4 regions of the Streptomyces sp. NBC_00986 genome follow, and region 2 is predicted to be linked to each of the others. Evidence: riboswitches for the same ligand, from Rfam matches in the RefSeq annotation. Region 2 holds a riboswitch; each other region holds the start of a gene.

Region 1 (3,201 bases), 660 kb from region 2:
GACCGGGATCCGGAACGGTTCGCCGATCCCGATGTCCTCGATCTCGGGCGCCGTGACAATCAACACCTCGGCTACGGCCACGGCATCCACTACTGCCTCGGCGCCCCGCTCGCCCGCCTGGAGGGCCAGACCGCGCTGGCCACCCTCCTCACCCGCCTCCCCGACCTGCAACTCGCCGGAGATCCGGCCGACTTGCGCTGGCGCGGCGGCCTCATCATGCGCGGACTGCGCACCCTCCCCGTGGAGTTCACCCCGGAACGCCGTTGAACAGGCGGTCCGGGGCGCCGTTGAACAGGCAGTCCGGACCCCTAAACCCGAAAGTGACAGTTCTTCAACTCTGTGATCTTCACGTGATCTCCGTGGCATTAACTTGTGACAAGTGATCGACTGTGGATACGTTCACCTACCAGCGCGGCGCCCCGCACCACCCCTTGCCCCACCCGCCGCGCGGTCCCCCCGCTGTCACGCGAAAGGCCTCCGCATGCTCTCCGGGAACGGTCGTCACCGTCGCCCCCGCCAGGCTCCGGCTCTCCTCGTCGCGGCCGGGGTGACCGGCTCCGCCATCGCCATCCCCCTCCTCGGGGCCGCCGCCGCGAACGCCGCCGACGGCACCACCTGGGACAAGGTGGCCAACTGCGAGAGCGGCGGCTCCTGGAGCATGAACGACGGCAACGGCTACTACGGCGGCCTGCAGATGACCCAGGACGAATGGGACAAGTACGGCGGCCCCGACTATGCGCCCAGCGCCGACCTGGCCAGCCGCTCCCAGCAGATAGCCGTCGCCGAGAAGATCCTCGCCGACAAGGGCACCTCCGCCTGGACCACCTGCGCGCTGCTCTCCGGGCTCACCACCACCTCGGGTTCGACGGACGTCGACACCGGCCTCGCGAGTGACTCCCCGTCGGCCACCCCGGCCGACTCCTCCGACTCCGGCTCCGGTTCCGACTCCGACTCCGGCTCCGGTTCCGACTCCGACTCCGGTTCATCCGACTCGTCCGCTTCCTCCGGCTTGTCCGACTCCGGCACCACGGACTCGACTTCGTCCGACGCGTCCGGCGGCGACTCGTCGACCGACAGTCCCTCACCGACCGCGACGGACAACTCCAGCAAGTCCGACAAGTCCACCACTCCCGCGGCCGGCAACGACTCGGCCGCCGCCTCCCCGAAAATCGACGAAACGGACAACTCGGCCCAGGCGGTGGGCAAGTGGAGCCTCGTCGACACGGGCGCGCTCGGCGATTCCGACGACCAGCAGGGCGAGCAGCAGGGCACTCGGCAGAGTGCCGGCAAGCATCGCGGCGCCAGTGCCGAGGAAAGCGTGTCGCCGCAGACCTACACCGTCCGCGCCGGCGACTCCCTCGCGTCCATCGCCGACTCCCTTGGCTACGACGGCGGATGGCGCGCGCTCTACGCCGAGAACAAAAAGGTGATAGGCGCCGATCCGACCCAGATCGCCGCCGGTCAGACCTTGGACGTCGGTACGGAAGTGGACGAAAAGTAGCAAGAGGGCAGCGGGAGTTCACGTCACGCTTCGCTCGGGAATGTCCGGTTTGATCAAAGTGTGGGATGAGTCTCAGAAGGCCTGATCGTCTTTGGAATTCCGTGGATTCCGTGTCTACGGTCAAGGCCGCTCGTCACCACGAGCGTCCGGTTGCCGCAACGCCGAGTCCTGCCAGCGGCCTCCGGGAACAGTCGTCGCGTAAAGCGCCGTAGGCAGGAGCGGGGGACCCAAGGTAAGCGCCGGGCCCGGGAGTTGAGAGACGACCGGAACCGGCTTGGGGTGAAGTCGCGCACCGAGAGGTGTGCGGCCGGGCAACTCACACGGCCCGAACCCGACAGCTCACCTCGCAGGCGTCGGTGAGGGGATTGGGATTTTCCATGCTGTTTTCCAGCAAGGGCAAGCACCGTCGTCCGTCCAAGGCCACCCGCGTCGCCACGCTCGCCGGCGTCACCGGTGTCGCGATAGCCGCCCCGCTCATGGCGACGGGCAGCGCCTCCGCCGCCACCGCGTCCGAGTGGGACACGGTCGCCAGCTGCGAGTCCGGCGGCAACTGGTCCATCAACACCGGTAACGGCTACTACGGCGGTCTGCAGTTCTCCGCCTCGACGTGGGCCGCGTACGGCGGCACCGCCTACGCCTCCACCGCGAACCAGGCCTCCAAGTCCCAGCAGATCGCCGTGGCGGAGAAGGTTCTCGCCGCCCAGGGCAAGGGCGCCTGGCCCAACTGCGGCACCGGCCTGTCGGGCGCCTCCTACTCCGGCGGCAGCTCCTCCAGCTCCAGCGGCAACAGCTCCTCCTCGAGCAGCGGCTCCACCAGCGACCGCTCCACGAGCGACACCACCGCCTCCCGCTCCGCCGAGCGCCCGGCCGCCAAGAAGACCGTCACCACCCCGACCGGCAAGAAGGTCAAGAAGGGTGACGGCGAGTACAAGGTCGTCAAGGGCGACACCCTCAGCTCCATCGCCGAGAAGCACAAGGTGAAGGGCGGCTGGCAGCAGCTGTTCAAGCTGAACAAGGACATCATCGACGACGCCGACTTCATCTTCCCGGGCCAGCAGCTCCACCTGAAGTGACCTACGCGGCTCGTAGCTGAACCACAGCGCCCTCACATCCGTGGTGTCCATGATGGAGACCCCGTGAGGGCCACCCCCGTCCCCCACGGGCTCCCCGCTCCGGTGCGTGTTCCCCCGTACGCACCGGGGCGGGGCTTTTTTGCGTCCCCGCCCGTGTTCCCGCACTTTTGCCGAACTCTTTGTTCCGTTCGGAAACAATTTACTCTCGGTTCTGTCCATCAGGCGGCCGACCGGATGGCCAATCGCCCCGAGCCGGTTAGGCTCGTCTCGCAGAGCCGCTGCGGTGTTGCCGTAGCCGCGTCAGATCCCAAGAAGGAGATGCTCGTGCCGTCCATCGACGTCGTCGTAGCCCGGGAAATCCTGGACTCCCGAGGCAACCCCACGGTCGAGGTCGAGGTCGGCCTCGACGACGGCAGCACGGGTCGTGCCGCCGTTCCGTCCGGCGCCTCCACGGGTGCCTTCGAGGCCATCGAGCTGCGTGACGGTGACCCCAACCGCTACGGCGGCAAGGGCGTCGAGAAGGCCGTCCTCGCCGTCATCGAGCAGATCGGCCCGGAGCTCGTCGGCTACGACGCCACCGAGCAGCGCCTGATCGACCAGGCGATGTTCGACCTGGACGCCACCGAC
Region 2 (3,201 bases):
CTGGGCGGCGAGCCAGGCGAGGGCCACCGTGGCGACCGGGGCGTCGTGGGCCTGGGCGACCTCGTCCAGGGCCGTCAGCACCTTCTGGCCGCGCTCGGTGGTCAGGTGCTTCTCGGCGCCCTTGGCCCGCGGGCTGTCGACCGTCGTACCGGGGCGGTACTTGCCGGTGAGGAAGCCGGCGGCCAGCGCGAAGTACGGGACCGCGGCCAGGCCCTCCTGCGCGGCGAGCGCGCTCAGCTCACCCTCGTAGGTGTCGCGCGAGACCAGGTTGTAGTGGGGCTGGAGGGCGACATAGCGCGCCAGGCCCTCGCGCTCGGAGAAGTCGAGGGAGGCCCGGAGCCGCTCCGGGGTGATGTTGGACGCGGCGATGTGCCGCACCTTGCCCGCCCTCACCAGCTCGTCCAGCGCGCCGATGATCTCCTCGACCGGCACCTCGACCTTGTCGAAGTGGGTGTAGTAGAGGTCGATGTGGTCGGTGTCCAGGCGGCGCAGGGAGGCGTCGGCGGCGGCCCTGATGTTGGCGGCGCTCAGGCCGGGGAAGTCGGGGTGCTGGCTGACCTTGGTGGCGATGACGACGTCGGAGCGGTTGCCGCGGGCCTTGACCCACTTGCCGATGATGGTCTCGGACTCGCCGCCGTGGTTGCCCGGCGCGAACGCCGAGTACGAGTCGGCGGTGTCGACGAAGTTGCCGCCCGCGGCCGCGTACGCGTCGAGGACGGCGAAGGAGGCCGCCTCGTCTGCGGTCCAGCCGAAGACGTTGCCGCCCAGGGAGAGCGGGAAGACCTCGAGATCGGACCGGCCCAGCTTGCGAAGAGAAGTCATGCTTCTCGTCAACAGCCGGACCGGAACGGGATATTCCAGACGATCAGGGAGAGATCAGGGGTTGAGGCCCTTGCTGCGCAGCCAGGGCGCCGGGTCGCTCGCGGTGGCGGCGCCGTTGATGTGCACCTCCAGGTGGAGGTGCGGCCCGGTCACGTTGCCGGTCGCGCCCACCCGGCCGATGACCTCGCCGGTGGAGACCTTCTGCCCGACGCTCACGTTGATCGAGGACTGATGGCAGAACCACAGCTCGGTGCCGTCGTCGAGGGTGAGGATCGTGCGGTACCCGTACGACCCGGCCCAGCCCGCCTCGGTGACCGTGCCGCTGTGGATCGCCTTGATCAGCGTGCCGGTGGGCGCGGCGAAGTCGAGGCCCGTGTGATACCCGGAGGACCACATCGAGCCGGCCTGGCCGAAGGTGCCGGTGATCGTGTACGAGCCGACCGGCAGCGTGTACTGCTTGGCCAGCGCGGCGAGCTTCGCGGCCTCGGCCTTCTTCTGGGCGGCGGCCTCCGCGGCCTTCTTCGCGTCGGCGGCCTTCTTCGCGGCGTCCTTCTCGGCCTTCGCGGCGGCGTCGTCGACCTGCTTGGCGACGGCGGCCTCCACGGCGGCCTTCGACTTGCCGTCGACCTGTACCTGCTGCGACTCGGCCTGCGCCATGATCCGGTTGCGCAGCAGCTCACCGGCGTCCGAGGCGCCCTTGGCGGTCTCGGTGGTGGAGACGCCGACACTACTGAGGGCGGTCGCCGAACCCTTGGGGGTACTACTGGACGAGTCGTCCAGCAGATGGCCCACGGAGGGCAGGTCGGGTATGGAGATCGATACCGGCGGCTTGCCGGTGTTGGCGCTGGCCATGCCGCCCGCACTGACGGCGGCTATGACACCGACGCCCAGGACGGTGGAGCTGCGGGCGAATCCCCCGCCACCACGCTGCTTGGCGACACGGTGCTTGCCGCGGTTGGGAGCAACGGACTCCGCACTGGGATTCCACTCCTCCCAGGGGCCCTCGTCGGGGCGGTAACCGCCGTAGACGACAGGGGCTTCAGGGGCAGCCTGGTTGGACGCCACGTGGGCGTGCTCCTTTCCTTCCTTCTCGCCTACCGGGTTAGCTGACGGGTTCGGAGCAGGAAGGTCTCCTACGCGCGTAAACCGGCCGTGTTTCCACGGCAGTCGACGAGCGATTCACCCCAAGTGGTGGTTCCCCGGTTCCCTTTCAGGATTCGGCGCGTGCGCACGGAGCCATCTCTAGTGACGGCTGGGACGACCGCGCTGCGTTATCGAACGTTAATAGACACGGGCGCCCGTTTCCAAGCTGTTCGGCTTGATCATTAACCTTTCCTTGCTGGACGAAGGGCCCACCACCGGCGAAAAACGGGCGAGTTGGCCAAGTCTCAGAATTCCCACAGGTATTGACGGCATGTCAGTTGTTATGCGGAGGGCGCTCACGCAGTCACCCCCCGTAATAACGGTCATGGATGGCGTACGGCGATCATCGCCATGTCGTCCGTCATCCAGCCCCCGGAGTACCGGCGCACCTCCTTGGCGAGGATGCCGAGCAGCGCCTCGGGGGTGCGGAAGGTCCGGCCGGCCAGCCGCGCCCCGGGGTCGTAGAAGACACCGCGGGCGTCACGCGCCTCGGACAGCCCGTCGGTGTGGACGAGGAGAGTGGCCCCGCCCGGGAACGCGAACTCCTCGGCGCGGTCGGGCCAGACCCCCAACTCGCCCATTCCCAGAGGCAGTGCGGGCTCCTGGACCTGCAACGTGCGTACAGTGCCGTCCTCGAGCAGGAGCAGCGGCGGCGGGTGTCCCCGGTCGACGATCCGTACGACGCCGTCGCCGTGCGGGAGTTCGGCGAGGACGGCCGTGGTGAACCCCTCGAACGCGTCGAGCCCGTCACGCCGGGTGCCCTCGCGCGCCAGCGCCCGCTCCAGCCGCTGCGCGACCGCCTCCAGGGTGGCCTCCTGCTCGGCGGCCTCCCGAAACGCCCCGATGACCACGGCGACGGCGGCGACCGCGCCCATGCCCTTGCCGCGCACGTCACCGACGACCAGCCGTACGCCGTGCGGGGTGTCCTGCACCGCGTACAGGTCGCCCCCGATGAACGCGCCCTCCTGCGCCGCCTCATACCGTGCCGCGATCTCGAACCCGCCGATCCGCTCGGCCGGTTCGGGCAGTACGGCCCGCTGGGCGGCCTCGGCGATCTCGCGCGCGGAGGCGAGCTGTTCGCTGCTGCGGCGGACGAGGAGGTTGATGAGGACGGCGAGGACGGCGACCGTCGCCACGGTGACCACCTCGGTGACCGCGTCGATGTCGAAGACGATGCCGAGCCTGACGTGGATCACGAGCACCACGGCGACGGCCGCCAGCCCGGTGAGGACGGTG
Region 3 (3,201 bases), 4.1 Mb from region 2:
GCCCGCACATGTCCGTTGTAGGTGGCGATCTTGCCGCGCAGATGCTTGAGCACGGGCACGCCGCGGGTGTCGAAGCCGGTCGTCACCATGACGGTGCCGACGGCGGCGGTGAGGTCGGCGACCGCGCGTTCGAAGCGCTCGGCGACCTCGTCGGGGTCGGTGCCCGGACGGATGATGTCGTTGCCGCCCGCGGCCAGGGAGACCAGGTCGGGCCCGATCTCCTTGGCCCGGGTGAGCTGGTCGGCCACGATCTGGTCGAGCAGCTTCCCGCGCACGGCCAGGTTGGTGTACTCGAAGTCGCCCTCGGGCCGCCGATCCGCGAGCAGTACCGCGAACCGGTCGGCCCAGCCGACCATCGCCCCGTCGGGCCCTGGGTCGCCGACGCCCTCGGTGAAGCTGTCCCCCACCGCCACGTACGACCCGATCACTGATCTGTTGTCACTCTTCGAATCGTTAGCCACGGCAACCATAATTCACCCTCGCATGTGACCTACGCGATCGTATTTAGGGGTTGACGGGCGGTGAGATAAGCCACTTGTAAAGGGTTGTCCAAAGTCGGAATAAGCCTCTGATCAGGGGTGTTGACCCCTCAACTGCTATGCCCGAAGGCCGGACCCGAGATTCTCGGGTCCGGCCTTCGGTTGCGTGGGGCAGGCGTCGGGGCCCGGCGTCAGCCGACGGTGACGCCGTGCGAGCGGAGGTAGGCGACCGGGTCGACGTCCGAGCCGTAGTACGGCGTGGTCCGGATCTCGAAGTGCAGGTGCGGGCCGGTCACGTTGCCGGTCGCGCCGGAGAGGCCTATCTGCTGGCCCTCGGTCACGGTCTGGCCGGCCGAGACGGACAGCTGCGACATGTGGGCGTACTGCGAGTACTCGCCGTCCGCGTGCCGGATGACGACCTCGTTGCCGTAGGCGCCGTCGTAGGCCGCCGAGACGACCGTGCCCGCGGCGACCGCCTTGACAGTGGTGCCGGTCGGGACGACGAAGTCGACGCCGGTGTGGTAGCCGCTGGACCACATGCTGCCCGCGACGCGGTAGCCGGTGCCGATGGTGCCGCCGGTCACGGGGAGGGTGTAACCGGAGGAGCTGCTGGTGCTGTCGTCGCTCTGCGAGGCCGACGTGCTCTTCGAGGACGAAGACGACGAGGACGAGGAAGAAGACGAAGAGCCGGACGACGTGGACGAGTTGGACGACTTGCTCGCGCCCGTCCCGCTCGTCCCGCCCGTCGAGGCCTTCTCGCCGAGGGAGAGCTTCAGGCCCGGGTGGATCAGCGACGGGTCACTGCCGATGGCCTCGCGGTTGTCCTGGTAGAGCTTCTTCCAGCCGCCGGTGACGTCCTGCTCCTCGGCGATCTTCGCGAGCCAGTCGCCCGACCGCACCGCATACGTCTTGACGCCCGAGGCCTTCGAGACGGTCTTCGCGGCCGACTTCTCAGAAACCGTCTTCCCGGCCACCGGAACGGACTGAACTGCCTTTTCCGGAGCGGAAGTCGTGGTCGCGGCATGGGCGCCGGTGGCTCCCATGAGCGGAAGGGCGAGCGCTGCGCCGCCGGTTCCGGCTACGGCCATCGAGCGGGTGAGTCGCTGGGACTTCGGGCGGCGGTGCTTACCCTTCGCGGGCATGACGAATTCCTCTCCGGCGCCTGCGAGGTGAGCTGTCGGGTGCGGGCTGGAGATGCCCGGCCGCGCGCTGGTCGCGGCTAAACCCCAAGCCCGTTCCGGAGACCGGAACAGGCGTCTTACCTGTGGGTCCCCCGCTCCTGCCGCATACGGGTGGGTGTGTGCGGAGTCCGGTCGGCGGCAGGATTGGGCGTCCGTCCGGATTGGTGGCGAACGTAAGCGAGGAAGACGCAAAGGGACAAGCAGGAGGTTCCACGGATTTGCGTTCCTTGCGTTTCCCTGTGGGAATTCACAGTCACCCTCCGTGAATTCCCACCGGACTCGACCCCTCAATTCCCCTGCAAAAGCACGTCAATTACGTGAACATGACGAACGACGCACGGTCACGAATATGACGCTGCTCACGTACACAACTCTCAGGTTCCTTTATTCCAGAGCGAGTTGGCACGAAGGCTGCAATTGGGACAGATGGATCAGATGCGACGCAGCCGGATAACCGTCGCATCGAGGTCACCACGCAGGCCGGTGCGCAGTCCGTGGTGCAACAGGACGGCACCCCGGTGGACTTCGCCCGTTTCGAGGCATTCGTACGACGCTGCCGGGTCGAGCCCGCGCAGCCGGAGCGCCGGCAGCGGCTCGCCGTAGTGCTGCGCCTGGAGCAGGGCGAGGACGACGGTCTCGTCGCCGCGGACGTACTGCACGGCACTGAGTCCGCCGCTCGGCGGGCGCAGGCGGTGGAGGTCGCCGTGCTGCACGAGCGGGCGGATCTCCTTGTAGAGGTCCACCCACCGGCGGGCCTCGGCGAGTTCCTCCTCGGTCCACTCCGAGAGATCCCCGCCCACGCCGAGCACTCCGGCCATGGCGCTCACGAACCGGAAACGCAGGCTGCTGACGCGTCCGTTGAGCTGGGTGTTCGGGCTGTCGGTGACCCAGGCGGCCATCACGCGCGCGGGGTGGATCTGGCTGAAGCCGTGCTGGATGGCGAGCCTGTCGAGCGGGTCGGTGTTGTCCGAGGTCCACACCTGGTCCGTGCGGCTCATGATGCCGAGGTCGATCCGGCCACCGCCGCCCGAGCAGGACTCGAAGGCCACCTCCGGGTGGGCCGCCCGCAACCGGTCGAACAGGGCGTACAGCGCGCGCACGTGGTCGACCCAGAGGCGCTGCGGATAGGCGTCACCGGGCCACCCGGCGTCCGTGAAGCAGCGGTTGAAGTCCCACTTCACGTAGTCGATCGGGGCACTGGAGAGCAGCCCGTCGAGTTGCTCCCAGAGGTATTCCTGGACGTCCTCGCGGGCGAGGTTCAGTACGAGCTGATTGCGGAACTCCGTCCGCTTTCGCCCCTCTTGGTACTGCACCCAGTCGGGGTGGGCGCGGTACAGGTCGCTGTCCGCGTTGACCATCTCGGGCTCGACCCAGATGCCGAACTGCATGCCCAGCGCGTGGACGCGGTCGGCGAGGGGCTTGAGCCCTGCCGGGAAGCGGTCCGGGTTGGGGGTCCAGTCACCGAGCCCGGCACGGTCGCTGGTGCGCTTCCCGAACCAGCCGTCGTCGACCACGAAGAGCTCGACCCCGAGCGCCGCCGC
Region 4 (3,201 bases), 2.8 Mb from region 2:
CGCTCGGTGTGCAGGGCGGTGATCGCCCGGGCGCGCTCGCTGTCCCCGCGGGCCACGGCGTCCACGATGGCCCCGTGTTCGGCCCAGGACTCGACGGGGTTGGCCGGTGCGTCCACCGCGTACATCCAGGCGATCTTGTGCCGCAGCTGAGTCAGCATCGAGGTCAGCGCGGGGCTCCCGGAGGCCTGCGCCAGCGTCTCGTGGAACCAGCTGCCCAGGGAGCGCAGATCCTCGCTGTTGCCGCGCCTGGCGCGCTCCTGGCCCAGTCTGACGAGGCCGCGCAGCACCTTGAGGTGGGCCTCGGTGCGGCGCTGGGCGGCCCGCGAGGCGCCGAGCGGCTCCAGCAGCATCCGCATCTCCAGCAGGTCGGCGGCCTCCTGCTCGGTCGGTTCCGCGACGCACGCGCCCGCGTGCCGCCGGGTCACCACGAACCCCTCGGCCTCCAGCGTGCGCAGAGCCTCCCGGACGGGGACGCGCGAGACCCCGTACCGGCGCGCGAGGAGTTCCTCCGTGAGCCGGCTGCCGCGCTCGTAGACACCGGCGACGATGTCGTCCCGGATCGCCGTGCATACCGAGTGCGCCGGAATACGCATGTCCGACCTCCGCCTTAATCCCCGTGAAACGTCGACGATTGACGTGTGTTCCGTGACTCTATTGCAATGAGCGGGAATTTCCGATGGCGGGCCGGAATCCATGGATATTTTTTGGACAGGAGGGCTCCGGAAACGCCGAAAGCCCCGGCCGGGCGGGCCAGGGCTTCGGGAAGTGCGGCGCTACGTCGTCAGACGTTCACACCGTGCTTGCGGAGGTACGCGACAGGGTCGACGTCCGAGCCGTACTCGGCGGTCGTGCGGGCCTCGAAGTGGAGGTGCGGTCCGGTGACGTTGCCGGTCGCCCCGGAGAGGCCGATCTGCTCGCCAGGAGTGACCGTCTGGCCGACGGAGACACCGATGGACGACAGGTGCCCGTACATGGTGTACATGCCGTCGGCCATCTTGATCACCACTTGATTGCCGTACGAGCCGCCCCAGCCGGCCTCGACGACGGTGCCGGAGCCGACCGCGTGCACGGAGGTGCCGGTCGAGGCGTGGAAGTCGATGCCGGTGTGGGCACCGGAGGACCAGAGGGAACCGCCGGTCTTGTAGCCGGTGGAGACGTACGAGCCGGTGACCGGCGCGACGAAGGTGTTGAGCCTCTTGCGCTCGGCGGCGCGGGCGGCGCGCACCTCGGCCTCGCGCTCCGCCTTGGCCAGTGCGGCGGCCTTGGCGCGGGCGACCTCCTTGGCCAGCGTTTCGTCCGCGGCCTGCTGCTGGGCGGCGGCCTGGGCGTCGATCTTCTCGGCGACGGCGTCGCCCATGGCGATGACGGGGGTGAGGCCGGTCTGTTCAGGGGCGGGCTCCGCGGCGAACGCCGGGGCGGCGGCCAGGGTGCCTACGACGCCGGTGGTGGTGAGGGCCGCGACACTCGCGACACGAACGGTGGTGCGGTGGGTCCGGCTCGGGCGACGGTGCTTCCCGGTGGCGCGGGTGAACGCCATGGAGTGGCTGGTCCTTTCCTTCCTTCTCGCCTACCGGGTTAGCTGACGGGTTCGGAGCAGGAAGGTCTCCTACGGACCCCCTCGACGGGCGTCCGATTCACCCCAGGGACGTGGGTCCCCGGCTCCCCTGGCTCGCGCCGTACGGGGACTCGGCGATGACTGTCCGGTGCCGCGAGTGCGGCGCGGTGCCTGACGGACAGCCGGACCGACGCTAAGGGGGACGACTTTCAATCCCCAAACGGATCACGGGTTTTGTTGCACATGCCACAGGGCAGACGGGCAACCTCTCCCCCAATTCGGACATTAGGGGGCCCTGGTGACGCTTCAGTCACCAGGGCCCCCACGCGCGCGTGCCGCTCGTCGGCTCGCTACGGGTCGTCTACTCGGCCGCGACGACGGTCACTTCGCCGATGCCGAGCGCCTCGACGGGCTCCTTGATCTGCTCCGCGTCGCCGACCAGGATCGTCACCAGACGGTCCACCGGGAAGGCGTTCACGACCGCCGCGGTGGCCTCCACGGTGCCGGTCGCGGCGAGCTGCTGGTACAGCGTCGCCTGGTAGTCGTCGGGCAGGTGCTGCTCGACCTGGTCGGCCAGCGTGCTCGCGACGGCCGCGGCGGTCTCGTACTTGAGCGGCGCCACCCCGACGAGGTTCTGTACGGCGATGTCCCGCTCGGCGTCGGTGAGTCCGCCCTCGGCGAGCTTGCGGAGCACCGTCCACAGGTCGTCCAGCGCGGGACCGGTGTTCGGGGTGTCCACGGAGCCGCTGATGGCGAGCATCGAGGCGCCCGTGCCGTCGGGTGCCGAACGCAGCACCTGGCCGAACGCCCGCACACCGTAGGTGTAGCCCTTCTCCTCGCGCAGGACACGGTCCAGGCGGGAGGTGAGGGTGCCGCCGAGGCAGTACGTGCCGAGCACCTGCGCGGGCCACACGCGGTCGTGCCGGTCGGATCCGACGCGGCCGATGAGCAGCTGCGTCTGGACGGCGCCGGGCCGGTGCACGATCACGACGCGCCCGGTGTCGTCGGCGGTCACCGGCGGCACGGGACGCGGCTGCGCGGTGGAACCCGTCCACGAACCCAGGGTCTCGGCCAGGAGCGCGTCCAGGTCGATGCCGGTGAGGTCGCCGACGACCACGACGGTGGCCGTCGCGGGACGGACGTGCCGGTCGTAGAAGGCGCGTACGGCCCCGGAGTCGATCTTCTGGACGGTCTCCTCGGTGCCCTGGCGCGGGCGCGACATGCGCGAGGTCGCCGGGAACAGCTCCTTGGAGAGCTCCTTGGCTGCGCGGCGGGACGGGTTGGCCGTCTCGTGCGGGATCTCGTCGAGGCGGTTGCGGACCAGCCGCTCGACCTCGCTGTCCGCGAACGCGGGTGCCCTGAGCGCGTCCGACAGCAGACCGAGGCCCTTGGCCAGGCGCGAGGCCGGGACCTCCAGGCTCAGGCGCAGCCCGGGGTGGTCGGCGTGCGCGTCGAGGGTGGCGCCGGAGCGCTCCAGCTCGGCGGCGAACTCCTCGGCGGAGTGCTTGTCGGTGCCCTCGGAGAAGGCCCGCGCGGTGATCGTGGCGACACCGTCCAGGCCGGCCGGTTCGGCGTCCAGGGGCGCGTCCAGGAGCACCTCGACGGCGACGACCTGCTGGCCGGGGCGGTGGCAGCGCAGCACGGTC

The links. A riboswitch is a leader RNA that binds a small molecule or an ion and turns the genes downstream of it on or off. The one in region 2 is predicted to bind cyclic di-AMP.
Region 1: linked by a shared signal. The riboswitch ahead of OG504_RS31530 (transglycosylase family protein) and the one ahead of OG504_RS28475 (M23 family metallopeptidase) in region 2 are both predicted to bind cyclic di-AMP.
Region 3: linked by a shared signal. The riboswitch ahead of OG504_RS09775 (peptidoglycan DD-metalloendopeptidase family protein) and the one ahead of OG504_RS28475 (M23 family metallopeptidase) in region 2 are both predicted to bind cyclic di-AMP.
Region 4: linked by a shared signal. The riboswitch ahead of OG504_RS15360 (M23 family metallopeptidase) and the one ahead of OG504_RS28475 (M23 family metallopeptidase) in region 2 are both predicted to bind cyclic di-AMP.

The regions. Positions count from the first base shown of each region.
Region 1 is NZ_CP108733.1:7,039,636-7,042,836, forward strand. It holds gene OG504_RS31520 (cytochrome P450) at 1-267, shown strand, start outside; gene OG504_RS31525 (transglycosylase family protein) at 482-1,501, shown strand; cyclic di-AMP (ydaO/yuaA leader) riboswitch at 1,696-1,869, shown strand; gene OG504_RS31530 (transglycosylase family protein) at 1,879-2,574, shown strand; gene eno (phosphopyruvate hydratase) at 2,893-3,201, shown strand, end outside.
Region 2 is NZ_CP108733.1:6,377,992-6,381,192, reverse strand. It holds gene OG504_RS28480 (aldo/keto reductase) at 1-822, opposite strand, end outside; gene OG504_RS28475 (M23 family metallopeptidase) at 877-1,887, opposite strand; cyclic di-AMP (ydaO/yuaA leader) riboswitch at 1,899-2,055, opposite strand; gene OG504_RS28470 (PP2C family protein-serine/threonine phosphatase) at 2,289-3,201, opposite strand, start outside.
Region 3 is NZ_CP108733.1:2,233,461-2,236,661, forward strand. It holds gene OG504_RS09770 (SGNH/GDSL hydrolase family protein) at 1-428, opposite strand, end outside; gene OG504_RS09775 (peptidoglycan DD-metalloendopeptidase family protein) at 671-1,621, opposite strand; cyclic di-AMP (ydaO/yuaA leader) riboswitch at 1,626-1,788, opposite strand; gene OG504_RS09780 (alpha-galactosidase) at 2,092-3,201, opposite strand, start outside.
Region 4 is NZ_CP108733.1:3,579,744-3,582,944, forward strand. It holds gene OG504_RS15355 (GntR family transcriptional regulator) at 1-593, opposite strand, end outside; gene OG504_RS15360 (M23 family metallopeptidase) at 782-1,537, opposite strand; cyclic di-AMP (ydaO/yuaA leader) riboswitch at 1,550-1,702, opposite strand; gene OG504_RS15365 (M16 family metallopeptidase) at 1,917-3,201, opposite strand, start outside.